Regions from separate parts of the Delftia sp. GW456-R20 genome, predicted to be linked through region 3. Evidence: predicted binding sites of a transcription regulator. Region 3 holds the regulator's gene; each other region holds the start of a gene.
The links. The regulator FNR, encoded in region 3, switches genes on or off when oxygen is low (the NO sensors DNR and NnrR bind a similar motif). The targets are predictions, from matches to a motif close to TTGATNNNNATCAA.
Positions count from the first base shown of each region.

Region 1: a site for FNR is predicted at 2,637-2,650, ahead of dsrO (sulfate reduction electron transfer complex DsrMKJOP subunit DsrO). Genes of this name have one in related genera too.
Region 2: a site for FNR is predicted at 3,334-3,347, ahead of A4F85_RS22015 (hemerythrin domain-containing protein). Genes of this name have one in related genera too.

Region 1 covers NZ_LWCN01000003.1:217,006-226,657, reverse strand. Annotated here, with positions in the region: gene A4F85_RS02365 (tetrathionate reductase subunit A) at 1-538, opposite strand, end outside; gene nrfD (NrfD/PsrC family molybdoenzyme membrane anchor subunit) at 617-1,660, opposite strand; gene dsrO (sulfate reduction electron transfer complex DsrMKJOP subunit DsrO) at 1,677-2,522, opposite strand; gene A4F85_RS02350 (hypothetical protein) at 2,857-3,321, shown strand; gene A4F85_RS02345 (DsrE family protein) at 3,306-3,707, opposite strand; gene dsbG (thiol:disulfide interchange protein DsbG) at 3,719-4,525, opposite strand; gene A4F85_RS02335 (TlpA family protein disulfide reductase) at 4,522-5,520, opposite strand; gene A4F85_RS02330 (MFS transporter) at 5,606-6,805, opposite strand; gene A4F85_RS02325 (TetR/AcrR family transcriptional regulator) at 6,950-7,537, shown strand; gene A4F85_RS02320 (response regulator) at 7,689-8,351, shown strand; gene A4F85_RS02315 (ATP-binding protein) at 8,348-9,652, shown strand, end outside.
Region 2 covers NZ_LWCN01000004.1:3,721,610-3,731,261, forward strand. Annotated here, with positions in the region: gene A4F85_RS21990 (molybdopterin-dependent oxidoreductase) at 1-19, shown strand, start outside; gene A4F85_RS21995 (hypothetical protein) at 382-699, shown strand; gene A4F85_RS22000 (nucleotidyltransferase family protein) at 777-1,067, opposite strand; gene A4F85_RS22005 (dienelactone hydrolase family protein) at 1,190-1,882, opposite strand; gene A4F85_RS22010 (MarC family protein) at 2,072-2,719, shown strand; gene A4F85_RS22015 (hemerythrin domain-containing protein) at 2,773-3,273, opposite strand; gene A4F85_RS22020 (hypothetical protein) at 3,521-4,108, opposite strand; gene A4F85_RS22025 (CsbD family protein) at 4,252-4,470, opposite strand; gene A4F85_RS30710 (hypothetical protein) at 4,867-5,040, shown strand; gene A4F85_RS22030 (ABC-type transport auxiliary lipoprotein family protein) at 5,281-5,949, opposite strand; gene A4F85_RS22035 (MlaD family protein) at 5,963-6,925, opposite strand; gene A4F85_RS22040 (ABC transporter ATP-binding protein) at 7,125-7,928, opposite strand; gene A4F85_RS22045 (MlaE family ABC transporter permease) at 7,928-9,058, opposite strand; gene A4F85_RS22050 (GMC family oxidoreductase) at 9,380-9,652, shown strand, end outside.
Region 3 covers NZ_LWCN01000004.1:1,310,877-1,320,528, forward strand. Annotated here, with positions in the region: gene A4F85_RS11260 (sulfite exporter TauE/SafE family protein) at 1-628, opposite strand, end outside; gene hemN (oxygen-independent coproporphyrinogen III oxidase) at 634-2,016, opposite strand; gene fnr (fumarate/nitrate reduction transcriptional regulator Fnr) at 2,179-2,898, shown strand; gene A4F85_RS11275 (hypothetical protein) at 2,980-3,267, opposite strand; gene A4F85_RS11280 (FixH family protein) at 3,447-3,761, opposite strand; gene ccoG (cytochrome c oxidase accessory protein CcoG) at 3,819-5,273, opposite strand; gene ccoP (cytochrome-c oxidase, cbb3-type subunit III) at 5,351-6,268, opposite strand; gene A4F85_RS11295 (cbb3-type cytochrome oxidase subunit 3) at 6,296-6,433, opposite strand; gene ccoO (cytochrome-c oxidase, cbb3-type subunit II) at 6,445-7,077, opposite strand; gene ccoN (cytochrome-c oxidase, cbb3-type subunit I) at 7,097-8,533, opposite strand; gene ccoS (cbb3-type cytochrome oxidase assembly protein CcoS) at 8,597-8,734, opposite strand; gene A4F85_RS11315 (heavy metal translocating P-type ATPase) at 8,898-9,652, opposite strand, start outside.

The DNA of each region.
Region 1 (9,652 bases), on a different contig from region 3:
GCGGGGTGAGCACGCGGTGCGGCGCACTCTGGTGCTCCAGCATGGACGAGCCGCGCGCGCAGGACGTGGCGCGGCCCTCCAGGCCCAGCTCCTTGCCCAGCTTGGCGTAGACCTCGCGCACGGGTTCTTCCATGGCGGCCGGGCGCGTGGTGGCCAGTGGGTGGTAGGGGTTGCCTGCCACGCGCAGGATGCGGTTGCTGGCGGTATCGACACGCACGCGCACGCCGCACTGCGTCCAGCAGCCCAGGCAGCTGGACGGGCTGACCACCTGGCCGGGCTGGGTGGCGAGCGCGCCCGTGGCCGGGTCGATGCGGAACTCCGGCGTCAGCGAATTGCCGCGCGTGGCGCTGGCCGTGGGCGTGCCCGAGGTGCCTGCGACCAGGCCCTTGGCACCGCGCGCCAGTGTTTCACCGTAGCCGGCCGCAAAGGCGGCCAGCCCACCGGCGGTGAGTCCGCCGCGCAGCAGCAGGCGGCGGCGTGTGGCCTCGGCATCCAGGGAATCTTCGGGAGCTTGGGGGAGTTTCTTCTTGTCGGTCATGAAAGGCTTTCTGTGGCGCGGCCGGCCGGTGGCGGGCCGCGCTCCGTGAATGGGTAAGGGGTCGTCAGGGCGGCGGTGTCAGAGGGCGCGGGCCGTGGCCGAGCGCGCGGGAAACAGCTCCAGCGCCCAGGTGGCGAGCGTCACCAGTGCAATGCACAGGCCGGCCACGCCCAGCATGCCCAGCAGGCCGTCGCCGCCCAGCGGCATGTGGTAGATGTACAGGCCCGCGCCGTACTTGGGCACGCCTTGCACGCCCATGAACAGCGCCCAGCGGAAGGCCCAGGCCGCGGTGGCCAGGCCCAGCCCCAGGGCCAGCGTGTAGCGCGGGCAGGCCATGCGCTGCCCGCCCCGCACCAGGGCCCACAGCAAGGCGGCACCGGCCACGGCCGAGCCCAGCATGCTCAGGCGCCAGACCGGAAACTGCTGCCACAGCTGCAGCGCCGCCTGGAAGGAGCGGCCCTGGCCCAGCCAGCCGGCAACGGCCCAGACCGCCACCATGGCCAGCAGGCACAGCGCCAGCGCCAGGCCCAGCACGCGCAGGGCCTGCAGGGCGCCGGCATCGGGGCGGTGGCGGGCGGGCAGAAAGCGCGCCGTCACCAGCATGCAGCCCACCGTGGCCAGCCAGCCCGTGAGCGCCAGGTTCAGCGGCACCCACAGCGTGTTCCACAGCGGGCGCGAGCGCACGGCCATCAGCTCGGCGCCGGTATAGGCGGTGATGGTCAGCGCCGACACGGCCAGCAGCGGCGCCAGCCAGCGCAGCCACTGCGGCCGGCCCAGCCACCAGGCCAGCACGAAGGCCAGCGCCAGTCCCACGAAGACGGGCAGCAGCAGGGCGCCCACCGACATCCACGACCACGGCGTGAAGTGCGCATAGAAATGCCAGAAGCGCGCAGGCTGGTGCAGGTCGGCCAGCAGCGACACGGGTGCGGCGATGGCGCTGACGGCCAGCACCAGCACGGCGGCCGGCAGCAGGCGCGCCATGGCGCTGCCGCGCGGCGCCCAGGCGCAGGCGGCGGCCAGCAGGGCGGCGCCCGTGGCAATGCCGGCCAGGAAGAAGTACTGCACGGCCCAGGGCAGCCAGGCCGATTCGTAGGCGGGGGTCAGGAGTTCGACGATGTGCATGGGGTGCTCCTTGCGTTCAGTGGGAAGTGACCAGCCGCACGCTGGCCTGCCCGTCCACGCCGTCGACGAAGGCGTCGGGCAATCCCAGGTAGTACACATGCGGGTCCGTGCCCATGGCGGGCTTGAGCACCTTGAGGTCCTTGGCGTGCTCGCGCATGCGCTGGCGGATCTCGCTGCCCTCGTCGTTGAGGTCGCCGATCACGCGGGCGCCGCCCACGCAGCTTTCCACGCAGGCCGGCAGCAGGCCGGCTTCCAGGCGGTGCTCGCAGAAGGTGCACTTGTCGGCGGTCTGCGTCTCGTGGTTGATGAAGCGTGCGTCATAGGGGCAGGCCTGCACGCAGTAGCCGCAGCCCACGCAGCGCTCGTTGTCCACCAGCACGATGCCGTCGCTGCGCTGGAAGGTGGCCTGCACCGGGCAGACCGGCACGCAGGGCGGGTTGTCGCAGTGGTTGCACAGGCGCGGCAGGTTGAGCATGGCCGGCGGCAGGTCCTCGTTGCCCGCGTGCTGCACCTCGTACTGCAGCACCGTGGTGCGGAACTGGCCCAGCGGCGGCAGGTTCTCCATGGAGCAGCTCACCGTGCAGGCCTGGCAGCCTATGCAGCGGCGCAGGTCCACCAGCATGCCGTAGCGCCTGCCGGCCTCGCCGGGGCGGCGCGGTGGTTGAAAACCTGGGGTGCCGGGCGTGGCCGCCGCCACGGGCAGGGCCACGGCCGCCATGGCAGCGGCCAGCAGGTCCTGCAGGAAGCCGCGCTTTCCTGCGGCGGGCTGTGCATGGGCGGCGGTGCGGGCGGGGATGTCCTGGGAGGAGGGCTTGCAGCTGCAGTCGTTGCAGCCGCTGCCGGCGCGGGATGTTTTTGGCATGGCCTGTCTTTCATCGTCCTGCGGCCACGGAGGGTGGTCGCTCAAACTCAATAAAGCATTAAAAATATGCTTTTTATATTGAATTTAATATATGAAATTCAGGGCCTTGGTGGCTTGATGTGAGTCAAGCAATGGGCTTTCCAAGTGGCTGCCGACTGCCTGCCATGGACAGGCGCCCAAGGCAGTCCATAGCGTGTGGCGCAGGGATTAAGACGGGGTTAACAGGGTGACTGCATTCCTCGGGAATGCGGGGCGCGTATCGGAAATCACCCTCTTGTTTCCGCGCGCGGCCCCGGTCTACGCTGCTTGTGTCGCCACTGCCAAGGAGTTCTCCATGAACCATGCCCTGAACAGCCTTGCTTCGGAACTGGACCTTGCCGCCGAAGCCGGCGAGCACCTGAGGCTGCAATTCACACAGGCCTGCGTGGACCGCATCGCGCACCTGCTGGAAGACCCGGACGTCATCCGCTGCGCACAAGGCCTTCGCCGCTACCTGGACGGCCAGATCGACAGGCAGGAGCTGGACCGCCTGGCCCGCGAGGCGGCCAGCCTGGCCAACCACCACCAGGGATCACGCTCCCTCGACGGCTGCGGCCATGCCGCCGTGTCCGCCACCTATGCCACGGCGCATGGGCTGGCGGGCCGGGCGCTGCAGGCGGCCGACTATGCGGCCTACGCCATGGTCTATGGCGAGGGCGGCCACGGCGCTGTCACGGACCGCGAATCGTTCGAGCCCGAGTACCAATGGCAGGCGCGCTGCCTGGCCTCGCTGGCGCAGGCCGCTCAGCAGCGCACGTAGCACCAGGCCGACTGCTGCAGCAGGGCCAGTGACTCGATGCCGCCCTGCGGCAGCACGCGCATGCCGGCAGGCGCCTCGCGGCCGAGCTTCCTGAGCGTGTTCGGGCAGACCAGCGCATGGGCCAGGGCGGCCGCATCCAGATGCTGCGGCGTGCCCGGCGCGGCGTCCAGCAGCGCCTCGACGGCCGGGCCGTTGATGACGATGCGGACCTCGGCACCGGGCCGGTCCTGGCGCAGGTTGGCCAGATTGCTGCGCGCACGGGCCAGGGCGCCGGGCGTGGGCGCATGCAGCACGATGCGCAGCGGCGGCGCATCCGGCCGGGCGGGGAACAGGTCGCTCCAGTCGCTGGAGGATGTGGAAGCGGCGGGAGAACGGCTTGTGCTCATGGTCGTCCTCGTCATTTCCTGCCACGCGGCCCCATGACCTCTTCCAGCAGGCCCGGCGGCAGGCCGGTGCGCACCTGCACCAGCCCCTTGTCATCCTTCCAGACCAGGGCCGGCGTGGCACGCAGGCCCCAGGTGGACATCAGCGAGGCATGGTTGGCCAGCACCTGCCGCGTGGCCTGCGGCACCGGGGCCAGCGGCGTGGCGCCCGCGCCCTCTGCGCTGGCGCGGCCGGCCTTGGCATAGGCGCGTGCGTGCTCGGCCAGGGCCTGCTCGGGCTGGCGCGCGGTCAGCAAGGCGGCGGCCTTGCCCTCGCTGCTGGGCTTGAGGATGCCCACCAGAATGTGGCGCAACTGCACCTGGCCGCTCTCCACCCAGGGCCGGGCATCGTTCCACAGCTGGTTGCAATAGGGGCAGTTGGGGTCGGTGAACACATAGACCGTACGCGGCGCGTCGGCGCGGCCATCCGGTATGGACTGGGCGCGCTGCACATCGCTCCACAGCTGCTCGCCCATGGGCTTTTGCACGGCGGCCTGCAGGGCCTGGGCGTTCACGTCGCGGCCCTGGGCGTCGATCACCGTGCCCAGCACCCAGTGCTTGCCGTCAGGCATGCGGTAGATGGGCACGGGCTGGCGGTCGCGGTAGGCGGCCCAGGCCTTGAGTCCGCCCACGGCCGGCAGCGGTCCCACCAGGGTCAGTCCCTGCTGGGCCAGAAACTCCTCCGATGGCAGCTCGGACGCCGCGGCCGGCAGGGCCAAGGCTGTCGACAGGGCCAGGGCTCCTGCCAGTGCAGGCAGGGGAAACAAGGGGGAAGCGCTCATGAACATTCCTTCAGATGCTGGGCCAGGCTGGCGCGCGACAGCTCGCCCATGCGCATGCCGCACAGCCGGCCGTCGGCGCCATAGAAATAGGTGGAAGGCAGGCCCCGCTGGCGCCAGTGCCCACCGGCCTGCTGCTGCGGGTCGAACAGCACCTGGGCCAGCGGCAGCGGGGCTGCTGCCTGCTCGCGCCGCAGGTAGCCCATCACGGCCTCGGCTGACTCGCCCTGGTTGATCCAGATGAAGCGCACATCGGGCCGCTGCTGCTGGGCCTGGGCCAGCACCGGCATCTCGCGCCGGCAGGGCGGGCACCAGGTGGCCCAGAGGTTGATCACCATGGGCCTGCCATCGGCCTGCTGCAACTGTTGCAGCGAGACCGGCTGCGCCTGCCCGTTGACCAGGGTGAAGGCCGGCAGGGCCGGTGCATCTGCGGAGGGCAGCGCCTGCAGCAGGCTGCCCAGCACCAGCAGGGCCGCCCCCGCGCCCAGCGCCAGCCCTGTGGCGCGGCGCAGCACTGGGGAGCGGCGGCTGCGCCACAGCATGTACAGCAGCGCGGCCAGCAGACCGGCCCAGAGGTTCCATCCCCCGTCGCGGATATCGATGATGCGGCCTGCGAAGGCCGGCATCCCGCTCCAATCCCAGGGGGCCGGCGCGACCTCGGTCCACCACTGCGCGACATAGGCCAGGCGCGCCGCCAGCAGGCCGGCCAGGGTGCTTTGCCACAGCAGCGCATCCACGGCCTGGCCCGTGCGCCTTTCGTTCCTGCGCGCCAGCCACTGCGCCAGCAGCCAGGCCAGCATGGCCACCACCACGCCCATCGGCAGGACCAGCGGCCCCAGCGCCAGGCTGGCAGGCAGGTGCAGCCAGGCGCCCAGCGCCGATAGCGCTGACGGCCCGCCAGGCTCTGCCGCTCCGGCAAGAACAGGCGAAGGCGCCAGCAGCAGGCCGGCAAGCAAGGGCAGGAAGGACGAAAGAAGAGGGGATGACCGGAGATGCATGGGCAAGGAGTTTCAGCCATGCAGGCTGACAGGTCGTGGATGCTGGCAGCGGGGAATTAACGGGGGGTTAACGGCCTCATGGCCATCAGGCTGCGACCGGTCCATTTCGCCCAGCCAATCCCATGGCCGCAGACAGCAGCAAGGCCGCAGCGGCCAAGCCGCCAGACAGCCAGAGCGTGGCGTGCAGCCCCCAGCCATCGACCAGTTGGCCGCCCGCCCATGAGCCCAGGGCAATACCGATGTTGAAGACGCCAACGTACAGCGCCGTGGCAATTTCCACGGCGCGTGGCGCAGCCTGCATCATCCAGGTCATCAGGCCCACCGATACGCCGCCGTAGGCCAGGCCCCAGACCAGCAGCACGGCGCCGCCACCGGTTGGCGATTCGCCCACGGACAGGAACAGCACAGGCGCCAGCAGCAGGCCCAGGGCGATCGCTGCCAGACTCGGCGCCGTGCGGCGCGCCGCGATGATGCCCGCCAGGAAGTTGCCCGCAATGCCCGCGATGCCGTAAGCCAGCAGCAGCGCGCTCATCCATTGCGCATCGAACCCCGACATCGTCAGCAGCAGCGGGCGCACGAAGGTGAAGGACATGAAATGCCCGGCCACCAGCAGCAGCGTCAGTGCCAGCCCGGCCTGCAGCCTGCGGTTGGCCAGCTGAAGGCTGAACTGGCGCAGGCTGGCCGAGCCTGTGGCAGGCAGGGCGGGTAGAACGGCCACGTGCAGCGCCAGCACCAGTGCGCTGAAGCCTGCCATGCCACCAAAGGCCCAGCGCCATCCCGCGAAATCGCCGATCAGCGCGCCCAGCGGCACGCCCAGCACCGAGGCCGCCGCCACGCCGCCAAAGATGATGGAAGTTGCCAGGCCCATCGACGCCTGGGGTACCAGCCGTGCCGCCAGCCCGCCCGCGATTGCCCAGATGCCGCCCATGCAAAAGCCCACCAGGACGCGCGCGGCCAGCAGCCAGATCAGCGACGGCGCCAGCGCCGAGGCCAGGTTGGCCAGCACTAGCAGGGCCAGCAGTCCGCACAGGATGCGGCGCCGGTCCATGCCGCCCGCCGCCATCACCACCAGCGGCGCGAACAGCGCGGCCAGCAGCGCCGGCAGCGAGAGCATCAGGCCTGCCCTGCCCATGGAGGTGCCCAGGCTGCCAGCAATGGATGTGAGCAGGCCGACCGGCAGCATTTCCGTGGTCACCACGGAAAAGGTGGCCAGGCCCACGGCGGACACGGCCAGCCACGGGCGGCGCGCGGCGGGTTCGGCCCGCGTGGAGGAAGACGAATTCATGGTCCAGATCCCTTCAAACAGGTGGGGGGTGTTGCACCGCCGTCGCGGGAGAGAGAAAATACATACGCTGCGTATGAATAGAATCCTATATACATACGCGGTGTATGTAAATAATCATGCACGCCGTATGCAAGGAGATTGGCCATGGTTCGCCGCACCCGCGCCGAGATGGAAGAAACCCGCGCCACGCTGCTGGCCACGGCCCGCAAGGCCTTTGGAGAGCAGGGCTACGCCGATGCCTCCATGGACGATCTCACCGCGCAGGTGGGCCTGACGCGGGGCGCGCTGTACCACCATTTCGGCGACAAGCAGGGCCTGCTGGCGGCCGTGGTCGAGCAGATCGATGCCGAGGTGGATGAACGCCTGAAGGCCATCACCGCCCATGCCCAGGATCCCTGGCAGGGCTTTCGCAGTCGCTGCCAGGCCTACCTGGAAATGGCGCTGGAGCCTGAAATCCAGCGCATCGTGCTGCGCGATGCGCGCGCGGCTTTGGGCGGTGCGCTGCCGCAATCGCAGCGCCACTGCATTGCGTCCATGCAGGCGCTGATTGCGGACCTCATGGCGCAGGGCATCGTGGCCCGGGCCGATCCGCAGGCGCTGGCATCGCTGATCTACGGCAGCCTGGCCGAAGCGGCTTTCTGGATTGCCGAGGGCGAGGATGCCGACCTGCGGCTGGAGCGCGGCGCGGCGGCGCTGGACCTGCTGCTGGGCGGGCTGCTGGCCCGGCCCTGAGCGGGCCACCTGGCCGCATTCTTGTGCGCGTGCCTGCGAGATTCGGCATGCTGGCGCACACCTCGCTACAAATCTGCGATGCTCAGTCGCTTTTCGTTCCCGACTTGGATACAGACGGCGGGGCCTGGCGCCAGGCCCTGCGGACAACAACATGCATGTTCTCTTGGTGGAAGACAACGCGCTGGTGGCCAGCGGCGTGCGAGCCGGCCTGCAGCTGCAGGGCTTTGGCGTGGATACCGTGGCCTCGGCCGGGCAGGCGGATGCGGCCATCCGTTCCTCGCATTTCGATGCCTGTGTGCTGGACCTGGGCCTGCCGGACGAGGATGGCCTCTCGCTGCTGGCGCGCTGGCGCGGCCAGGGCCTGCAGGTGCCCGTGCTGGTGCTGACGGCGCGCGATGCCGTGTCACAGCGCATCGAAGGCCTGCAGACCGGCGCCGACGATTACCTGGTCAAGCCCTTTGACCTGCACGAACTGGCGGCGCGCCTGCATGCGCTGCTGCGCCGCGCGGCCGGCCGCAGCGTGGACTGGATCGAGCTGGGCGAGGTGCGCATCAACCCCGCTGCCGGCCACATCCAGCGCCAGGGCCGCACGGTGGAGCTGTCGCGCCGCGAGTGGTCGCTGCTGCGCGCGCTGCTGCAGTCGCCGGGCCGCATCCTGAGCACCGAGCAACTGCGCGACAGCCTCTACGGCTACAGCCAGGACGTGGAGAGCAATGCCGTCAACGTGCATGTGCACCACCTGCGCCGCAAGCTGGGCCATGAACTGGTGGAGACGGTGCGCGGCGAGGGCTATCGCCTGGGCCTGCACCCATGATGCGCAGCCTGCGCGTGCGCCTGCTGGCATGTCTGTGCCTGGCGCTGTGCACGCTGTGGGGCGGGGTGGCGGCCTGGATGTTCTCGGACATGCGCAACGAGCTGCGCACCGTGCTGGATGACCGGCTGATCGCCTCGGCGCGCATGGTGGCAGGCATCGTCCACCAGTTCCGGCCTGCCCGGGAGCTGCCGCAGGACTGGAGCCCCATGCTCAACGTGATCGCGCGCGACGGCGTGGCCTGCGAGGTCAGCCTGGTGCGCGGCGAGGTCCAGCCCGTGCGGCCCGAATCGGCCCTGCCGCAGGTGCTGGCCAAGACCGAGGGCAGTCCCGTGTTCCCGCAGAGCATGCCGCTGGGCTTCTCGACCATCATCAAGGGCGGCAAGCCCTGGCGCACCTATGTGCTGGAGGACCACGGCGTGCGCATCGCCACGGCCGACCGCATCGATGTGCGCGAGGGCCTGATCCACGGCTTTGCCTACACCATCGTCCTGCCCTTCGTGCTGGCGCTGCTGGCCAGCATGGGGCTGATGTGGTGGGCCGTGACCCAGGGCCTCAGGCCGCTGGAGGCCCTGCGGCGCGAACTGGCGCGCCGCCCGCCCGGCGACGACTCGCCCGTGGCCCAAGGCCTGCAGACGCGCGAGCTGGCGCCGCTGGTGGGCACGCTCAACCAGCTGCTGCACCGCGTGCGCGCCGCCATTGACCGCGAGCGCCGCTGGAGCGACGACGCCGCCCATGAGCTGCGCACGCCGCTCACCGCCATCAAGACCCATGTGCAGGTGGCGCAGATGGCGCTGGCGGCGCCCGGCATGCCTGCCGGCCTTCTGGCGGCGCCGCCCGGCTCCATGGCCCGCGATTCGCTGGCCCAGGCGGGCGAGGGCGTGGAGCACCTGCAGCACACGCTGGAGCAATTGCTGCTGCTGGCGCGGCTGGAGCAGCATGAACCTGGCGCTGCCTCCGTGCTGGCCTGCGGCGATGCGCCTGCCGATGCGCTGCAGGCGCTGGACAAGGCCTGGCAACTGGCTGTGAATGCCGTGAGCGCCCAGACCCCAGCGCCCGCGCTGCGCACATGGCTGGACAACGGCCAGCCCGTGCAGGACTGGCCTCTGGCCATCTCCGAGCCCCTGCTGGTCTCGGCCCTGCGCAATCTGCTGGAAAACGCCCTGCGCCATGCGCCGCAGCATCCCGTGGAACTGGCCGTGCGCCCCATTGGCACTATGCCGGGCAAGACGCAGCAGCCGGGCACAGGCTATGTGGAGTTCACCGTGGCCGACCACGGCCCGGGGCTCAGCGCCGAGGAATGC
Region 2 (9,652 bases), 2.4 Mb from region 3:
GCAGCAGCCGCAGGGCTGACCCCAAGGCTGCGCATGGTTCCGTTTCGGCGGGGCTGTGCAGGACCTCCGCAAGGGGGTGCCGGCTCCTTTGCCCGGCCCGCCAACCTGCACAGCCCTGCCACCCGTTGGCGGCGGCAAGCTCAGCATAGCGTTGACCACATTGCAACCCGGCCTGCGGCGCGCATTTGGAGTACCATTTCGCGATCCCCTCGGGGGATACGGGCTTGGCGGCCCGGAACAACGTAGGCGCAGCAGCCGCATGCCTTTTGATGAGGCAGCGGCTTTTCATCTTCCCGGTGCTGCGCCGGGCACGGTTCCGTTTTTGGCGGGGCTGTGCGGGACCTCCGCTAGGGGGTGCCAGTTCATGCCAAAGGAGCCGCCATGTCTGACCTCGATGCACTCAGCGGAGCACACGCCTCCCCGCCTTTCTTCTCTTCCTCGCAAGTGCCGAGGGAAGAGATCAGCCTGTACTACCCCATTTCCGAATACGAGGTCTATCGCCTCAAGGACTGCATGCACCAGATGGGCCTGGTGATCGACCTGTGCTGCATGGCCGGCCCAGACCAACAACTGAACGACCTGGGCGGCCTGATGAGCTTCCTGACCGCGCAGCAGCGCGCGCTGCGGGGCACGCTGCAGACCGTGCAGGCGCGCAAGGCAACGCCGGGGCCGGCCTGTGATCCTGACCCCGGGGGTTGATCAGGCCAGTTGCGGACACTCGCGCAACACCGATCAGCACAGCTTGTCGCCGAGGTAATCGGGAAGGCGATGCCCGTTCATATCGGCTGCGCCTCCGCAAGCACCTGGGCACGGAACTTCAGCGGCAGGTCTCCGGGCGTCAGCAGATCAACGCGAAGGCCGAGCAGCGATTCCAGCTCGTCCTGCAGGCCGCCCAGGTCGAACAGCGTCGCGCCCGGCAATGCATCGACCAGCAGGTCGAGGTCGCTGCCGTCCCGGTCGGTGCCATGCAGCACGGAGCCGAAGACGCGCGGGTTCGCAGTGCGGAAACGGCTGGCCATTTCACGCACTGCGCTGCGATTCATGTCGAGCACCACGGACGGTCGCATGAACATCCTTTCCTGTTGAGACTTCTGGAAAGCCTATTGCATCAGGCACCGGGTTTCAAGCAGCACTCCCGGAAATCCCGATGCCTGGATTTTCCATGCCGGGCCACGCCCGGCATGGCAGATCAGGCCAGATGCTGGTCGAAGAAGGCCAGCGTGCGGTCGCGCGCCTGCAGGGCGCTGGCCTCGTCGTAGGCGCTGCGCTGGTCGCAGTTGAAGCCGTGGTCGGCGTCGTACAGGTGCACCTGCACATGCTTTTGCGCCTGGGCGAAGGCCTGCACGGCGTCCACGGGAATGTGCGTATCGCGCCGGCCGAAGTGGGCGATGACGGGGCACAGCGGCTCGCGGCCCATCTCCAGCGGCGTGGTCATGCCGCCGCCGTAGTAGCAGGCCGCAGCCGACAGGCTGGGCAGGTTGCAGGCCGCGCGCCAGGCCCACAGGCCGCCCCAGCAAAAGCCCACGATGCCCACCTTGCCGCCGGGCACCAGCGTGGCGGCATGGGCGATGGCGGCCTCGATCTCGGGCAGCACGCCGGGCTGGGGCAGCGCCTCGGCGGCGGATTTCAGCGCCATGCCCTTGGCACGGTCGGCGTCGCCGTAGCCCAGGTCCACACCCGGCTCCACACGCGTGAACAGTGACGGCGCCACGGCCACATAGCCGCGGGCTGCCAGGCGGTCGGCCACGGCGCGGATATGGGCGTTGACGCCGAAGATCTCCTGCAGCACCACGACGGCGCCGCGCGCGGGCACGTCGGGCCGGGCCACCCAGGCCGGCGACGCCGTGCCATCCAATGAAGTCAACTGCACAAAACTGCCCATGTCCGCGTTCCTTTCTGTCTGAGAACCTGTTGTGATTTCCCGGTGGGCGGACGCGCCCCGCAATGCTGTAATGGCGGCGGGCCGGCCCGTGCGGCAATTCTTTCACAGGAGACATTCGATGGAACGAAAAGTCGTGCGTACCGGCAAGCGCCGGGCACAGGTGGGCGGCGGCAACCTACAGGGAATGCGATGGACCTCAAACCGCTGATCACGCTGGTGGCCATCATCAACCCGCTGGCCATCGTCCCCTTCTTCATCCACTACACCGAGGGATTCAGCGCCCAGCAGCGCCAGCAGACCATTCGCACGGCGGCGCTGGCCTCGTTCTGCGTGATCGCGGCCTGCGCCATCATCGGGCTGCAGGTGCTGGACTTCTTCAACATCTCGCTGCAGAGCTTTCAGGTGGGCGGTGGCCTGCTGCTGCTGATCAGCGCGATGAACATGCTCAACGCCCGCCCGGCCGAGGAACGGCCCAACGCGCCCACGCTGGTCGCTGGCGCGGAAAAGGCCGCCATGGGCAACAGCATTGCCGTGGTGCCGCTGACGATTCCGCTGCTGACGGGGCCGGCCTCCATGTCCACCGTGGTGATCTACGCCGACCAGGCACGCACCATCTGGCAGCACCTGGCCCTGGTGGGCTATGGCGTGGTGGTGGCGCTGGTGGTGATGGTCTGCTTTTCGCTGGCCGACCCGATCGCCCGCGTGCTGGGCAAGACCGGCATCAACGTGATGACGCGGCTCATGGGCCTGATCCTCGCGGCCCTGGCCGTGGAGGTGATGGCGGGCGGGCTGGTGAAGATCTTCCCCATCCTGGCATCGCCCGCGATCGTGCCCTGAACGGGCTGGCTGACTGGTGGCCTTACTGGCGGTTCAGATCGGTTCAGGCCAGATCAGGCCGGCACGGCCCGCGCGCGGTCGGCGCTGCCATCGCAGGCACCGCCGCAGCCCGTGATGGGCTGCTCGGGCAAGGCCTCAGGGTGCGCCAGGGAGCCCGTGGCGGGATCGAAGCCCGCACTGCGCAGATGCAGGGCCAGCGCCGCATCCATGGTCTGCGCATGGTGCACGAACCAGGCCGCCAGCTCGCCCGCCATGCTGCGGATCACGGCCAGATCACCGGCCGCCGCCTTGGCCGCCCCCTCGCGCATCACCTGCAGCACCACCTTGTGCTGCAGGCTGTGGCAGTTGGTGCTGGTGAACCGCGTGGACTGCATCCAGCGGTCTTCCTGGTCGAAATGCACCTGCGTATGCGCGATCAGCTCATCCCAGCGCGCGCACAGCTGCACATCATCGGCCGCCTCCACCTCGGCCAGCAGCAGGACGAACTCCTGATGCACCTCGTCCATGGCCGGCAACTCCAATGCCAGCGCTCCGCTCCATTCCAGCACGGCCATATGCTTCTCCTGCCTTCATCGTGAAAGCCTGCAGCTTAGGAACAGCACCGCCCAACCCGTTTGACCCACATCAGCCAACCCGAAAACAGCAAAGCCCCGCGAGCGGGGCTTGGTCAAGGCGGATAAAACTGGCGCGGCCAAAAGGCCAGGGGCACCGAGCAAGAGCCGCCTCGCGGCGAAGGTGCCGTCCCCCTCCCTCGCGAAGCGAGTAGAGAGGGGGAAGCGGCGTCAGCCGCTCAGGGGGAGCTTACTGTCCATATTTCCGCTTGGCATCAGCCACGCAGGTGTCCTTGGCAGCGCCGCTCATGGTGTCGCAACGGGCCTTGGCAGCCTTGTAGTCGGCTTCGCGGGTTTCCTCGGCAGCGTCCTTGCGGGTTTCGGCCACGTTGGCAGCCTTGGCTGCGGAGTTGGAAGCGGGCTCGGCCTGGGCCTTGTTCACCTTGGCGGCTTCCACGGCGTGCACGTGGGCGGCCTTGGCATCCTTCACGCAGACATCCTTGGCGTCGCCCTTGAGGTCGTCACATTTTTCCTTGGCGATGTCGTAGTCCGCATCAGCCTTGGCCTTGAGTGCCTTTTCGCTGTTCTTGGGCGAAGGATTGCGGCGCGATTCCAGTTCGGCCTTGGCCACGTTTTCCTGGCCCTTGGCCTGCTTCTCGCAGACGTCCTTGGCGTTGTCCTTGAGCGGCTTGCACTGTTCCTTGGCAGCCTTGTAATCGGCCTCGATCTGGTTCTTGGCGGCCGTGTGCTCCGCATTGGTCATGGCCATGGCGCCGGAGGCCATCAGGCCCAGGGCGACAGCGGAAAGCATGTGGCGAAAGCGTTGCGGTGTTTGCATGATGGAACTCCTTGTATTTGTACTGAACCGGCCCTTGGTGCCTGCGGCGGCGGGCCATTGGTGCGTGCCTCAGGCACGCTGGCTGTCGAGGAGCGGATGGCGGCGCCGGCCAGGGCGTCCAGCCCATCCGCAGTCCACCCTCGTCAGTCTTCGAAGCGGAAGTCGGGGTTGCGCTTTTGCCAGTCGGTCAGCTGCTTTTCGGCAGCGTCGCGGGCCAGGCCCTGGCGCTCCTGCAGCTTGCCCAGGAATTGCTCGCGCTTGCCGGCGATCACGTCCAGATCGTCATCGGTGAGCTTGCCCCATTGCTCACGGATCTTGCCGGTGAATTGCTTCCAGTTGCCCTTGATGCGGTCTTCATTCATGGCTTGGTCCTTTCAGTGATGTTGAAGTAGCGCTGTGCAATCAGGCCTTGTTTTTCAAAGCCGCGATCTGCATCAGCGACGGTTCCACTGTAAAAAACCTGGGGGCTGCGCGCCGTAGTCTGGACCTAGTGTTGACGGTCGTCCCAGGGGCAGCCGAGACGGTGGGATCGGGACTACAGCCCCTGACGGACGCGCGGGAAGCGCTGGGTCAGGCGCGGCCCGCCCCTGCCCTGAGTACCCAGCCTTTTCCCCGTATGTCCGCCCCTGCGCCGTGGCGGTTGAGCAAGTGCAATGACAACCGGAGAGTGGGCCGTTCGATGAAGCATTGCCGAGCAAAGATGCTTAAGGCCCCATCGCAAAGCATCGTTGCTAAGATTCATTCAACAGGAGCCTGCCATGCCTACCAAAGAACGCACTGACATCAACACCGAAGTGCTCAGCCTCAAACAGGCCAGCATGTCGCGTGCGCTGATGGCTGCCCGCAAGGCAGTGAACACCGGCCTGCTCCGCACGCGTAGCAGCTCCAGCAAGGTGGCCTACACAAGGGAGTTGAGGGTCAAATCCTCCTGATTCAGGCGTAACTCAGGCGTAAGGCCTTCGCCCTGCCAAAGCCCAGCTCTGCTGGGCTTTTTGCTTGAAGGAGCGCGGTCAGGCTCACAAGCGCTGCAATCGCCCCGACGTGGCCTCGCCAAAGCGGCTCGAACCTGAGTCCACTCCACGAAGAAACAGCCGAACAGTGCAGTGCACCAATCGGCTGTTGTTGAGAGGGGAAGAAAGGAAAAACGGGGGGCTGGCGGCCAAAGCTACCGCTCAGTGCCCCTGCTGCCCCAGCCACTCATCGATCTGCGCAATGGCGGCATCGGCCGCCGTCGCCAGCGCCTTCGCGCCGCCTGCAGCATCGCCGGAGGCGGCAGGACTGCGCACCTCGAACAGCTTCTGACCCAGCAGGCGGTCCACGGCACCGCTTTGCTCGACCAGGGTGGCGCGCAGGCGCACCACGCCGGCACTGGAGCCGGGCGCGTCAAAGACCTGGCTGAACTCTTCGATGTCCACGCGCAGCAGCGTGGGCACGGCGCCCTGCAGGCGCGGCTGGGCCACGCTTTCGCTGCTGGCAAGCACGGGGCGCTGCACGCCCAGCTGGCTGCGCAGGCGCTGCTGCAGCAGCAGGGCCGGAGGCTGGCTCCAGCGTGCCAGCTGGTAAGGGCGCAGTTCCTGGCCGTTGGCATAGGCCAGGCGGTAAAACATGGCCGTGCTGCCGTCGGACAGGGCGGGGGCCTCCACATCGGCCAGCGCCAGCGGCGTGCGTGCCTGCGGGGCGGCGGATGTGGCGGCCTGCGCGGGCGCGGACAGCGGCGCCAGGCCGAAGTCATAGCGCGCGGGCTGGGCAGGGGGCTGCGGCAGGGCCGAGCAGCCGGCCAGCAGGATCAGGGCGGCGGCCAGTCCAGCGCTGGCCACGGCGGTCTTGCGAGATGGGGACATGCGGGTTCCTCGGTCAGGGCTGGGTGGCTGCGGACGGGGCGACGAAGCCGGGCTCGCCCGGCCCCGGGCGGGCCTGGCCCGGCCCGTAGATCACGGCCTGCGGGTTGTCGCTGAAGCGGCTGGCCGCCGTGCCCATCTGGCGCGCGGCGCGCGAGACATCATCGGCCGCGCGGTTGGCGTGCGGCACCGTGCTGCGGCCCAGCGAATCGGCCATGCGGGTCAGTGCGCGCGTGCTCTGGGCGATCTGCTCCAGCGGCCCGTCCTGCGCGTTCACGCGGCGCACGGTCTGCTGCAGTTCGGAGGCCACGGCAGAGGCGCCGTTGCTGGCCTTCTCCAGCGACTGCAGGGTGTTGTGGGCGTCGGCGGCGAGCTGCGGCACCTGGGTGGACAGCGTGCGGTCCAGGTTCTGCGTGAGCTGCTGCACGCCTGCGGCAGCGGCTGCAATGTTCTCCAGCGCCTGGCTCACGCGCTTTTGGTTGTCGGTGTCCAGCATGTCGCTGAGGCGGCGCGAGATTTCATCGGCGCGCTCCAGCAGCACCTGCCCCTGGTCGGCCAGCATGCTCAGCGGCGACGAGCGCAGCGGCAGGCGCGGCAGGCCGCTGGGGCCGGGCGGCAGCTGGGGCTGGGGCTGGTCCGCATCATCGAGCTGCACATGGGCCAGGCCCGTGACGCCCTGGTAGCCCAGCACGGCGAACGTGGTCGGCGTGATGGGCGTGTTCACGCCGATGGCGATGCGGATCAGCACATTGCCATTGGTCTGCGGATCGAACCCGATCCGCGTTACCTTGCCCACCGCCACGCCCTTGTAGCGCACGGCAGCCTGGGCCTGCAGCCCGCTGATGCCGTCCTTGGTGGACAGCTCGTACTCGTTGTACTGCCGCGTATCCCGCGTCAGCCAGATCGCCAGCCCCGCCAGCAGGGCCGCCACGACCAGCACGAAAATGCCGGCCGCCATGGCATGTGATTTGTTTTCCATATCAATGGTCCATAACGTTAGCCCAGCAAACAAGGCATGGGGCCGTGGCCCCCAGTCAATCCACAACTCAGGGCGAGACCTTCAAAACCGGCGCACCCCAAGGCAAGGGACACCGAGCAAGGGCCGCCCCGCCGCGAGGGTGTCGTCCCCCCCCGCAAAGCGAGAGGGGGGAAGGCGCGAAGCGACTCAGGGGGGCTTCTCATACCGTGCTCATCGCGCGCCTGCCGCGCTCCCCCTGGAAGAAATGCTCGATGAACGGATGCTTGAACTCGGCCACCTCGCGCGGCGGGCCGCTGACCAGCACCTTCTTCTCGGCCAGCACGGCCACGCGCGAGGACAGGGCGAACAGCGTGTCCAGGTCGTGCGTGACCATGATGACGGTCAGGCCCAGTTCGGCACGCAGCTCGCGCAGCAGTTCGCAGAATTCGTCGGAGCTGGTGGGGTCCAGCCCGGCCGTGGGCTCGTCGAGCAGCAGCAGGGGCGGGTCCATGATCAGCGCCCGCGCCAGCGCCACGCGCTTGATCATGCCGCCCGAAAGATCGGCCGGCATGCGCGAGGCATGCTCGGGCTTGAGGCCCACCATCTGCAGCTTGACCAGGGCCGCGTCGCGCACCAGGTCGTCGGGCAGCGTGCCCTGCTCGCGCAGCGCGAAGGCCACGTTGTCCAGCACGCTGAAGGCCGAGTACAGCGCCCCATGCTGGAACAGCATGCCCACGCGGCTGGCGGCGCCCTCGCGGCCCATTTCACTGGCCGGGCGGCCCAGCACTTCGACACGGCCCTTGGTGGGCTCCAGCAGCCCCAGCATCTGGCGCAGCAGCACGGTCTTGCCCGTGCCCGAGCCGCCGACGATGGACAGCATCTCGCCGCGCTGCACGTCCAGGTCCAGGTCCTGGTGCACGGCAAAGGCGTTCTCGCCTTCGCCGAACACGCTCCACAGCCCGGCGATGCGCACGATGGGCTCGTCGGCTGCAGGCGTGGGGGAGGTTTCGGTGTCCATGGCCATCAGATGCCTACGTCCTTGAACAAGATGGCGAAGATCGCATCCACCACGATCACCATGGTGATGGCCGTCACCACCGAGGCCGTCGTGCCCTTGCCCAGGCTCTGCGTATTGGGCTCCACGCGCAGGCCCCAGTGGCAGCCGATCAGGGCGATGAGGGCGCCGAAGACCACGGATTTGCCCATGGCGATCCAGAGGTTGCCGATCTTCACGGCGGCAGGCAGGGCCTCGGCAAAGTAGGCGCCCGTGACGCCCATGGTGAGGTCGGCCGCGAGCATGCCGCCGGCCAGCGCGGCCAGCGTGGTCCACAGCGAGACCAGGGGCATGGCGATGGCCAGCGCCAGCGCGCGCGGCAGCACCAGGCGAAAGCCGTGCGGTATGCCCATGACCTGCATGGCATCCAATTCCTCGGTGACGCGCATCACGCCGATCTGGGCGGTGATGGCCGAGCCCGTGCGGCCCGCCACCAAAATGGCCGCCAGCAGCGGACCCAGCTCGCGGATCAGCGAGATGCCCAGGATGTTGACGATGAAGGATTCAGCCCCGAACTGGCGCAGCTGCAGCGCCATCAGGTAGGCCAGCACCACGCCGATCAGAAAGCCCACCAGGGCCGTGATGGGCAGGGCCGTGGCGCCCATGGAATAGAGATGACCGGAGATGTCGCGCCAGGGGCCCCGGTGCGGCGCACGCGCAAAGCGCAGCAGGTCGATCAGCAACTGGCCGATGAGCCGCGTCATCTGCGCGAAATGGCCGCAGGCGTTGATCACCAGGCAGCCCAGGCTGTCGATGCGCTCCAGCAGGTTCGGGCGCGGGGGCGGCGGCGCAGGCTCCTTGGAGAAACGGCCCACGCGTTCGAGCATGGCGCGCTGCGCATCGCTGGCCGCCAGGCGCGCGGGCAGGCGACGGCCCCAGTGGTTCCACAGCAGCTGCGCGCCCACGTGGTCCAGCCAGTCCAGCCCTTCGAGGTTCCAGCCCAGGTCATCGCCCTTGGCATCGGCCAGCTGCGCACGCAGCTTGCGCCACTGCGCCCGCCGGCCCAGCTCGGCCGCGCCCCAGGAGCCGGTCAGCAACGCCCACTGGCCGTCGTTGTCGCGGCGCAGGCTGCATTGGGGGGGATTGTTGAGGGCAGACAAGTGCGGAAAGTCCTTGGGGGTTGCGAAGGCGGGGCGCGCAGGCAGGGCCGGGCGGCGTTGCAGCCAAGACCGCAGGATAACCGAGCGGCACGGGCCGCAGATTGCCTGGCGGCGCCGTGCGCACGACAGCTTTGCCCTACGCGTGCAATTTTTATCAAAAAACCAGCGCGACAGCCATGACTGCTGCATGCGATGCTGCAAAAAAAGGAGTCCAGCGCGCTTTCCCTCTCGACAGTGCGCATGCCGTCCGCACAATGGGCCGAAGCACCAACCCCGGCTCCCAAGGACGTTCCGGCCCGCAGCGGACGCCCGCCCATCTCCATGAGCAACACCACCTTCGACTACATCGTCATCGGCGCCGGCACGGCGGGCGCCCTCCTGGCCAACAGGCTTTCGCGCGATGGCCGCAGCCGCGTGCTGCTGATCGAGGCGGGCGCCAAGGACGACTACCACTGGATCCACATCCCCGTGGGCTACCTGTACTGCATCGGCAATCCGCGCACCGACTGGCTCTACCAGACCGAGCCCGACGCAGGGCTCAACGGCCGCAGCCTGCGCTATCCGCGCGGCAAGACGCTGGGCGGCTGCTCCAGC
Region 3 (9,652 bases):
TGCCCCATTCGGCGCGCAGACCGTTCAGGCGCTGCCGGCCCAGCCGCCACAGCCAGGGGCCGGCCACCAGCCACAGCCCGCTGCCCACGCCAAAGGCCGCCATGGCCAGCGCGCCCTGCAACGGGCCGCCGCTGAGCGCGGCGACCAGCACGGCCGAATACAGCAGTCCGCAAGGCATGAGCGCCCAGGCATAGCCTGCCGCCAGCGTGCCGCCCGGCGCCGACACCCAGGGCTGCACGCGCCGCCAGGCGGCGCGGCCAGCAGACTCCAGCCAGGCGGGCTGGCGGGCCTGCACCATCATGGCCAGGCCCCAGGCCATCACGGCGACATGGGTCAGCGTCCAGAACGGCTGCAGCGCCGTGGTCTGGCTGGTGAGCCAGGACAGGCTCTCCATGGCCAGGGCCGAGGCAGCGCCCAGGCTGGCATAGCCGGCCAGACGGCCGCCGTGGAACAGCGCCGTGCGCAGCCACAGCCGGCTTTGCAATCCATGCACGGCCACCACCTGCGAGCCGCCGCCCTGCCCCGCCCCGCCCGTGACCACGCCGCAGGGCGCAGCGCACATGGCAAGGCAATGGGGCCCGCCGACGAGCCCCATGATCAAAGCGGTCCAGAGCAGCGACAACAGCATGGGGCCTAGATGATCCTCGAAAACCGCGCCCGGTTCTTGTCCGCCTGCAGATATCGGTCAAACAGCATGGCTACGCCGCGCACGAAGTACCAGCCCATGGGCGTGACCTGGAAGCCCTCGTCGCTGATCTGCACCAGGCCCTTGGCCTGCAAGTCCTCCAGGGCCGCCATCTCGGGCGCGAAGTACTCGCGAAAGCCCAGCAGCCAGGCCTGCTCCATGGGCTCGAACAGCACGGCGCCCTGACACATGATGGCCATGATGACGGCGCGGCGCACCAGGTCGTCGCGCGACAGCGCCAGGCCCCGCACCACGGGCAGGTGGCTGGCGTCGATGGCGTCGTAGTACTCCTCCAGCGTCTTGGCGTTCTGGCTGTAGCTGGCACCCACCTTGCCGATGGCCGACACGCCCAGCGCAATCAGGTCGCAGTCGGGCTGGGTGCTGTAGCCCTGGAAGTTGCGGTGCAGCCGGCCCTGGCGCTTGGCCACGGCCAGCGAGTCCTCGGGCAGGGCGAAGTGGTCCATGCCCACATAGACATAGCCACCGTCCATGAACGCGGCGATGGAACGCGACAGCATGGCCAGCTTGTCGGCCCCCTGGGGCAGATCCTCGGCCGCAATGCGCCGCTGCGGCTTGAAGCGCTCGGGCAGGTGGGCATAGGCATAGAGCGCGATGCGGTCGGGCCGCAGCGCGTTGACCTGGGCCAGCGTGCGCTCGAAGGATTCGGGCGTCTGCTTGGGCAGGCCGTAGATCAGGTCCACGTTGATGGAGGCAAAGCCCAGCTGCCGCGCGGCCGCCACCAGCTCGAACACCTGCTCGGCCGGCTGCACGCGATGAACCGCGATCTGCACCTGTTCGTCAAAGTCCTGCACGCCGAAGCTCAGGCGGTTGAAGCCCAGCTCCTTGAGCACGGCCAGGCGCTCGACGCTGACGGTGCGCGGATCGACCTCGATGGAGTACTCGCCACCCGGCTCCAGCTTGAAATGCTCGCGCAACAGGCCCATCAGCGTGCGCAACTCGTCGTCGGAGAAGAAGGTGGGCGTGCCGCCGCCCAGGTGCAGCTGGCTGACGGTCTGGCCCTTGCCGCAATGGGCCGTATGCAAGGCCATCTCGCGCGCCAGGTAGTCCAGGTAGACGGCGGCGCGATCGTGGTGGCGCGTCACGATCTTGTTGCAGGCGCAGTAGTAGCAAAGCGACTCGCAAAAGGGCACGTGCACATACAGCGACAAAGGCGTGGCACGCGCTGCGGTACTCGATTTGCGTTGTTGCAGCGCCAGGATATAGTCCTCTGCACCAAAGGCCTCGACAAAGCGGTCGGCGGTAGGGAACGAGGTGTATCGGGGCCCCGGTACGTCAAAGCGACGCAGCAGCTCTGGGGTGACAGCGGTCATGGGTTTTTTCCTCTAATACCTCGACTGTGCCGCAGCACATCGGTCATGTCCTTGACTCATATCAAGAGTTGTTTGAGGGACTGCTGCGACAATTTGATCCAACTCATCGCAATCCACGAGGTCACCGCCGGCACGCTGTGTGCCGCTGATGTTTATCACTCCATGAACCTTCAGACCATCAAAGCCTCCTGCTCCAACTGCAACCTGCGCGAACTGTGCATGCCCATGGGCCTGGATGCCGAGCAGATGCAGCGCATCGACGACATCGTGGCCACGCGCCGCAAGGTCAAGCGCGGAGGCCTGCTGTTTCGCAACGGCGAGACATTCACCTCGCTGTACGCCATCCGCACCGGCTTCTTCAAGACCTGCGTGGCCACCGAGGACGGACGCGACCAGGTCACAGGCTTTCAGATGGCCGGCGAGATCATCGGCCTGGACGGCATCGTCAACGACCACCACACCTGCGATGCCGTCGCGCTGGAAGACGCCGAAGTCTGCGTCATGCCCTTCGACAAGCTGGAAGACCTGTCGCGCGAGGTCACGGCCCTGCAAAACCATGTGCACAAGGTCATGAGCCGCGAGATCGTGCGCGAGCACGGCGTGATGCTGCTGCTGGGCAGCATGCGCGCCGAAGAGCGCCTGGCCGCCTTCGTGCTCAACCTGGTGCAGCGCCTGCATGCGCGGGGCTTTTCCAAGTCGGAACTGGTGCTGCGCATGACGCGCGAGGAAATCGGCAGCTACCTGGGCCTGAAGCTGGAGACGGTGAGCCGCACCTTCTCCAAGTTCGCGGACGACAACATCATCGAGGTGCGCCAGCGCCATCTGCGCATCCTGGACACGGAGGCGCTCAAGCGCATCGTCAACAGCCAGCAGTGCCAGTGAGGCCGCAAGGGCGGCAAGCATTCATCCGCCAATGAACAAGGCCCGCGACAGCGGGCCTTGTTCATTGCAGCGGGCTCTCGCTCAGTCCCGCCCCAGCCCCTGCATGGCCAGGTCCGGGTCGGGCTCGGAGACCACGCCGTCGTTGAGATCGCGGGCCGATCGGCCCAGCATGGTGGTCATCAGGCTGGAGAGCATGGTCACGCCCCAGAAGGCGAAGAAGGCCAGCGTGTAGATGCCCTGGCGCGACCAGCCCAGGTCGCCGAGCCAATGCAGCTCCAGCGGGTCCACAAAGGCAAAAACCAGCATCTCCATCACGGCGGCTGCCAAAAAGGCAGGCCAGGCAATCCACATCCAGCGTTGGGCCAACATCAGCGATCTCCTTGTGCTGTCGAGGGGGCGCCTTCATTGTGCGCCGCGCCAACGCATGGCGCCAAGCCCCGCAGCGCCCTGCACGCCTGTAGGAAACCCTCACCCGTCGCGCATGCCGGAGATGCGATCCGCCATGCAAAAAGGCCGCGACTGCGGCCTCTTGCAGGGGTGCACGGCGATCAGCGGTCCGTGGGGTGATCGTGCGCGGGCGTGGCCGCATGGTTGCGGCCGGTGACGGCGGGCGCCATGCTCTTGGGCACTTCGCGCACGCCATCGGCACGCTCGTTGATCGTGATGCCGTTGCGGTAGTAGTCGGGGTCGATCACGGGATCGGCGCCATTGATGGCGATGATGGCCGTGATCACGGCAGCGACCACCACGGCCGCCGGGCCGGCCACCACCAGCCAGACATGGCCGAACTTCCACCAGGGCTTGCCGGCGTCGGGGTGCGAGGGAGCCTGCGCGGGCGCGGACACTGCGGGACTGGAAGACATGGGAAACCTCTTTCTTTCAGGCGGCAGGCGCGGACCGTGCCACGCCTGCCAGGAACATCACCGGGGCACCAGGAAGACGGCCTTTTCGGACGCGCGTCCCGCGCCCGAATGCACGGCATCGATATCGAAGAATACGGTGTGCGAGCCCGGCTCGGCCGAACCGTAGGGAATCTGCAGTCGCGCCGCAATGCCGCGCGTCTCGGCCGGGCCGACCTCGACTTCCTGCTCGGACGCCAGCTCCAGCCCATCGAGGCCATGGGCGCTGATGCGGTAGCGCTGGGCCTGCTCGGTGGCATTCATGATCTGCAGGCGGTAGACATTCTCCAGCTTGCCGCCAGCCACGATGCGCGACAGCGAGGCGCGGTCGCGGATCACGTCCACCTTGACCGACTGGCGCAGCGCCAGGCTCACGATCATGGCCACGCTCAAGCCGATCAGCACGGCCGAGTAGATCAGCACGCGCGGACGGAAGATGCGGCGCAGCACCTGGGCACGCCGCCACAGGCCGGCCATGGCGTTCTGCGTGGTCAGGCGGATCAGGCCGCGCGGGTACTCCATCTTGTCCATGATGGAATTGCAGGCGTCTATGCACAGGCCGCAGCCAATGCATTCGTATTGCAGACCGTTGCGGATGTCGATGCCCACGGGGCAGACCTGCACGCACATCTTGCAGTCGATGCAGTCGCCCAGGCCCTGGGCCTTGTAGTCCACCTTCTTGGTGCGCGGTGCACGCGGCTCGCCCCGGCCCGTATCGTAGCTGACGATCATGGTGTCCCGGTCGAACATGGCGCTCTGAAAGCGCGCATAGGGGCACATGTACTTGCAGACCTGCTCGCGCATGTAGCCCGCGTTGCCATAGGTGGCAAAGCCGTAGAACAGCACCCAGAACATCTGCCAGCTGCCCTGCAGCGCCAGCAGCTCGCCGCCCAGCTCGCGGATGGGCACGAAGTAGCCCACGAAGGTGAAGCCGGTCCACAGCGCAATGGCGATCCACAGCAACTGCTTGAGCGACTTCTTCCAGGCCTTCTCGAAGGTCCAGCCGTTCTTGTCCAGCCGCATGCGCGCGCTGCGGTCGCCTTCGACCTTGCGCTCCACCCACATGAAGATCTCGGTGTAGACCGTCTGCGGGCACGAGAAGCCGCACCACAGGCGCCCGGCCACGGCCGTGAACAGGAACAATGCCAGCGCCGAGATGATCAGCAGGCCCGCCAGGTAGATGAAGTCCTGCGGGTACAGCACCAGCCCGAAGAGATAGAAGCGCCGCGTTCCGAGGTCGAACAGCACCATCTGGCGCTGGCCCCACTCCAGCCAGGGCAGGCCGTAGAAAACCAGTTGGGTGAGAAACACCAGGGCCCATCGCCAGCGTGCGAAGACACCGCTGATGGAGCGCGGGTAGACCTTCTTTTCCGACTCGAACATCGACACCAGCTCGCCCGGATCAGGCGTGGCCGGCGTGATCGGAATGACTTTGCGGGGAGGCTTCCCGGTGTCATCCCCGCTCTCGGGCTTCATGGTGGGTTCCTTTGTTTTTTTGAAATATCTGAAAACTCAAAACGCAAAAAGGCGGCGCCGCAGCGCCGCCCCTGTGCTTACTGACGGACTGCGCCGTCTTTGTGCGACATGCCCCAGACATAGGAAGCAAGCACCGCGATCTGCGCCTCGGTCAGCTTGTCCTTCTGGGCAGGCATCTCGTTGTGCTTGCCGTTGTTGATCATGGCCGTGATGGCGGCCTCGCCCCAGCCGTGCAGCCAGATGTCATCGGTCAGGTTGGGCGCGCCCAGAGCCTGGTTGCCCTTGCCGTCCATGCCGTGGCAGGCTGCGCAGGCCGTGAACTTGGACTTGCCCAGCGAGGCCTTGAGCGAGTCGTGCGGGCTGCCCGACAGGCTCAGCACATAGTGCGAGAGATTGCGCACATCGTCGGGCGTGCCGACGGCAGCGGCCATGGGCGGCATGATGCCGATGCGGCCGCCCGTGATGGTTTCCCTGATCTTCTCGGGCGTGCCGCCATGCAGCCAGTCGCCATCGGTCAGGTTGGGGAAGCTCTTGCCGCCGCGTGCGTCCGAGCCGTGGCACTGTGCGCAGTTGTTCATGAACAGGCGCTCGCCGATGGCCATGGCCTGGGGGTCCTTGGCCATGTCTTCGGTGCTCATGCTCGTGAACTTGGCGTACAGCGGCTCCAGGTCCGCGCGGGCCTTGGCCATCTCGTTTTCATAGGCGCCCAGCTGCGTCCAGCCCAGCTTGCCCGCGAACGAGCCCAGGCCCGGATAGGCCGCCAGGTAGGCGAAGCCGAACACCGAGGTGATGATGAACAGCCACATCCACCACTTGGGCATGGGGTTGTTCAGCTCGCGCAGGTCCTCGTCCCAGACGTGGCCCGTGGTGTTGTCGGCCGATGGGACCACCTTCTTGCGTGCGGTGAGATACAGCAGCAGCAGGCAGCCGATGATGCCGCCCAGCGTGATCGCCGTGACATAGATCGACCAGAAGTTGTTTACGAAATCGCTCATGGGAAGTTCTCGTTCTGGTGGAGGGACTCAGTCTTGCTCGAACGGCAGCTGGGCGGCCTCGTCGAAACGGGCCTGGTTGCGGCGGGCGAACGCCCACCACCAGATGCCGATGAAGCAGGCCAGCGAGGCCAGCGTGGCCACGATGCGCATGGTGGTGATGTCCATGTCGCTCTCCTTTACTTGACCGAACGGCCCAGGACCTGCAGGTAGGCGATGACGGCGTCCATTTCCGTCTTGCCCTTGACCTGCTCGGCAGCGCCGCTGATTTCCTCGTCGCTGTAGGGCACGCCCACCTTGCGCAGCGCGCTCATGTGCTGGGCGACCACGGTGTCATCCACCTTGTTCTTTTCCAGCCAGGTGTAGGCAGGCATGTTGGACTCGGGCACCACGTCGCGCGGGTTGTTCAGGTGGATGCGATGCCATTCGTCGCTGTACTTGCCGCCCACGCGGTGCAGGTCGGGACCCGTGCGCTTGGAACCCCACTGGAAGGGGTGGTCATAGACGAACTCGCCAGCCACCGAGTAGTGGCCGTAGCGCATGGTCTCGGCGCGGAAGGGGCGGATCATCTGCGAGTGGCAGTTGTAGCAGCCCTCGCGCAGATAGACGTCGCGGCCCATCAGCTGCAGCGGCGTGTAGGGCTTGAGGCCCGCCACCGCTTCCGTGGTCGACTTCTGGAAGAACAGCGGAACGATTTCCACCATGCCGCCGACGGCGACCACCAGCAGGGTCAGCACGATCAGCAGGAAATTGTTGGTTTCCACCTTCTCGTGGGAAAAGCTCTTGGGAGCGCTATTGTTGTGATCGGACATGAGTAATGCTCCTAGACGCTCAGGCGTGGGCCACGACGGCAGGCACGGCCACCTTCACCGAACGGCCCGAGATCGCGGTCTTCCAGGTGTTCCACAGCATGACCAGCATGCCGCCCAGGTACAGCAGGCCACCGGCCACGCGGATCACGTAGAACGGATAGCTGGCCTTGACGCTTTCGACGAAGGTGTAGGTCAGCGTGCCATCGGGATTGACGGCGCGCCACATCAGGCCCTGCATCACACCGGCGATCCACATCGCGGCGATGTACAGCACGATGCCGATGGTGGCCATCCAGAAGTGCAGTTCGATGGCGCCCACCGAGTGCATCTTGGTCTTGCCGAACAGGCGCGGGATCAGGTAGTACAGCGAGCCCATGGTGATCAGGCCCACCCAGCCGAGGGCGCCCGAGTGAACGTGGCCCACGGTCCAGTCCGTGTAGTGCGACAGCGCGTTGACGGTCTTGATGGACATCATCGGACCTTCGAACGTGGACATGCCGTAGAACGACAGCGACACGATCAGGAAGCGCAGGATGGGGTCATCGCGCAGCTTGTGCCATGCGCCCGACAGCGTCATCACGCCGTTGATCATGCCGCCCCAGCTGGGAGCCAGCAGGATCAGCGAGAACACCATGCCCACGGACTGCGTCCAGTCGGGCAGCGCGGTGTAGTGCAGGTGGTGAGGACCCGCCCACATATAGGTGAAGATCAGCGCCCAGAAGTGGACGATGGACAGGCGGTAGCTGTAGACCGGACGGCCAGCCTGCTTGGGGATGAAGTAATACATCATGCCCAGGAAGCCTGCGGTCAGGAAGAAGCCCACGGCGTTATGGCCGTACCACCACTGCACCATCGCGTCCTGCACGCCGGCGTAGGCCGAGTAGCTCTTCATCCAGCCGGCCGGAATGGCCGCGCTGTTGACGATGTGCAGCAGTGCCACGGCGATGATGAAGGCGCCGAAGAACCAGTTGGCCACGTAGATGTGACGGACCTTGCGGATGCCGATGGTTCCGAAGAACACGATGGCATACGAAACCCAGGTCACGGCGATCAGCAGGTCGATCGGCCACTCCAGCTCGGCGTACTCCTTGCCCTGGGTGTAGCCCAGCGGCAGGCTGATGGCGGCGGCGAGAATGACGATCTGCCAGCCCCAGAAGGTCAGGCTGGCCAGCTTGGGCATGAACAGCCGCGTCTGGCAGGTGCGCTGCACCACGTAGTAGCTGGTTGCGAACAGCGCCGATCCGCCAAAGGCAAAGATCACGGCGTTCGTGTGCAGCGGACGCAGGCGCCCGTAGCTCAGCCATGGAATGCCGAAGTTGAGTTCCGGCCAGGCCAGCTGCGAGGCGATCAACACCCCGACAGCCATGCCTACCACCCCCCAGACGACGGCCATGATAGAGAACTGCCTTACGACGGAATCGTCGTAATAGACAGCGTTTTTATTTGAACTATCCATCGTGCACCCCTTAGATTGCTATCAAAGTGTTACGTTCTTCGCTCCCGGGCGTGTTGACCCACGTCAATCGTCCCGAAGAATGCGCTCACCCTCTTGCTCCACACTCTCGAACTGCCCGCGATACACGGCCCACCACAGGGCCGCAAGGATGGCCAGCACCAGCACCACCGACAGCGGGATCAGCAAATACAAAATATCCATGGTCAGTTCCCCGTGGCGCTGACGCGCCACGCCTTGCCCCCAGAACGGGCGCGATCCAGCTCAGTGACACCGAGCAAGAGCCGCCTCGCGGCGAAGGTGTCGTTCCCCTCCCGCGAAGCGAGAGAGGGGGAAGCGGCGCAGCCGCTCAGGGGGTGTATTTCCATCAGAACCTCCCCACCGTTGCGGTGGAGCCCGTCTTTATCGCGACGGACGCTGCGGGCGCAGCAGGCGTGCCCGTGTGTTTCGTTGCAGCCAGTGGCAGGCTGCGCGCAAGGCGCGCGGCATTCATCACCACCAGCAGCGAACTCAGTGCCATTCCCAGGCCGGCCACCCAGGCAGGCATGAAGCCCGCCAGGGCCAGCGGAATCGACACCGCGTTGTAAGCGGCTGCCCAGGCCATGTTCTGGCGCACCACCTGCAGCGTGCGGCGCGACAACAGGCATGCCTGGAGTACCAGTTCCAGGCTGTCACCCAGAACAACGAAATCTGCGCGCGATTGTGCCAGGGGCACTGCTCTACCAAACGCAAAAGAGACATGCGCTCCAGCTAAAACTGGGCCGTCGTTGAGGCCGTCGCCCACCATGGCCACATGGTGGCCGGCAGCCTGCGCCTGCTGCAGGCGCTCCAGCTTGTCCTGCGGGCTGCAGCCGCCTTCGGCCTGGGTGATGCCCACGCGCGCCGCCATGGCGCGGGCCGCGTCCTCGCGGTCGCCGGACAGCAGCATCACCTGTACGCCATGCCGGTGCAGCGCCTGCACCACGGCTGCGGCCTCGGGCCGCACGTCCTCGCTGAGGACGAAGCGGGCCAGCGTGTGCCAGCCCTGCGAGGTCTCCTCGGCCAGCAGCACACCCTGCACGGGCTGCTCCCCGGCCAGGCCTGCGTGCAGGGCCGAGCCCAGCCGCAGATGGCGGCGCGCGC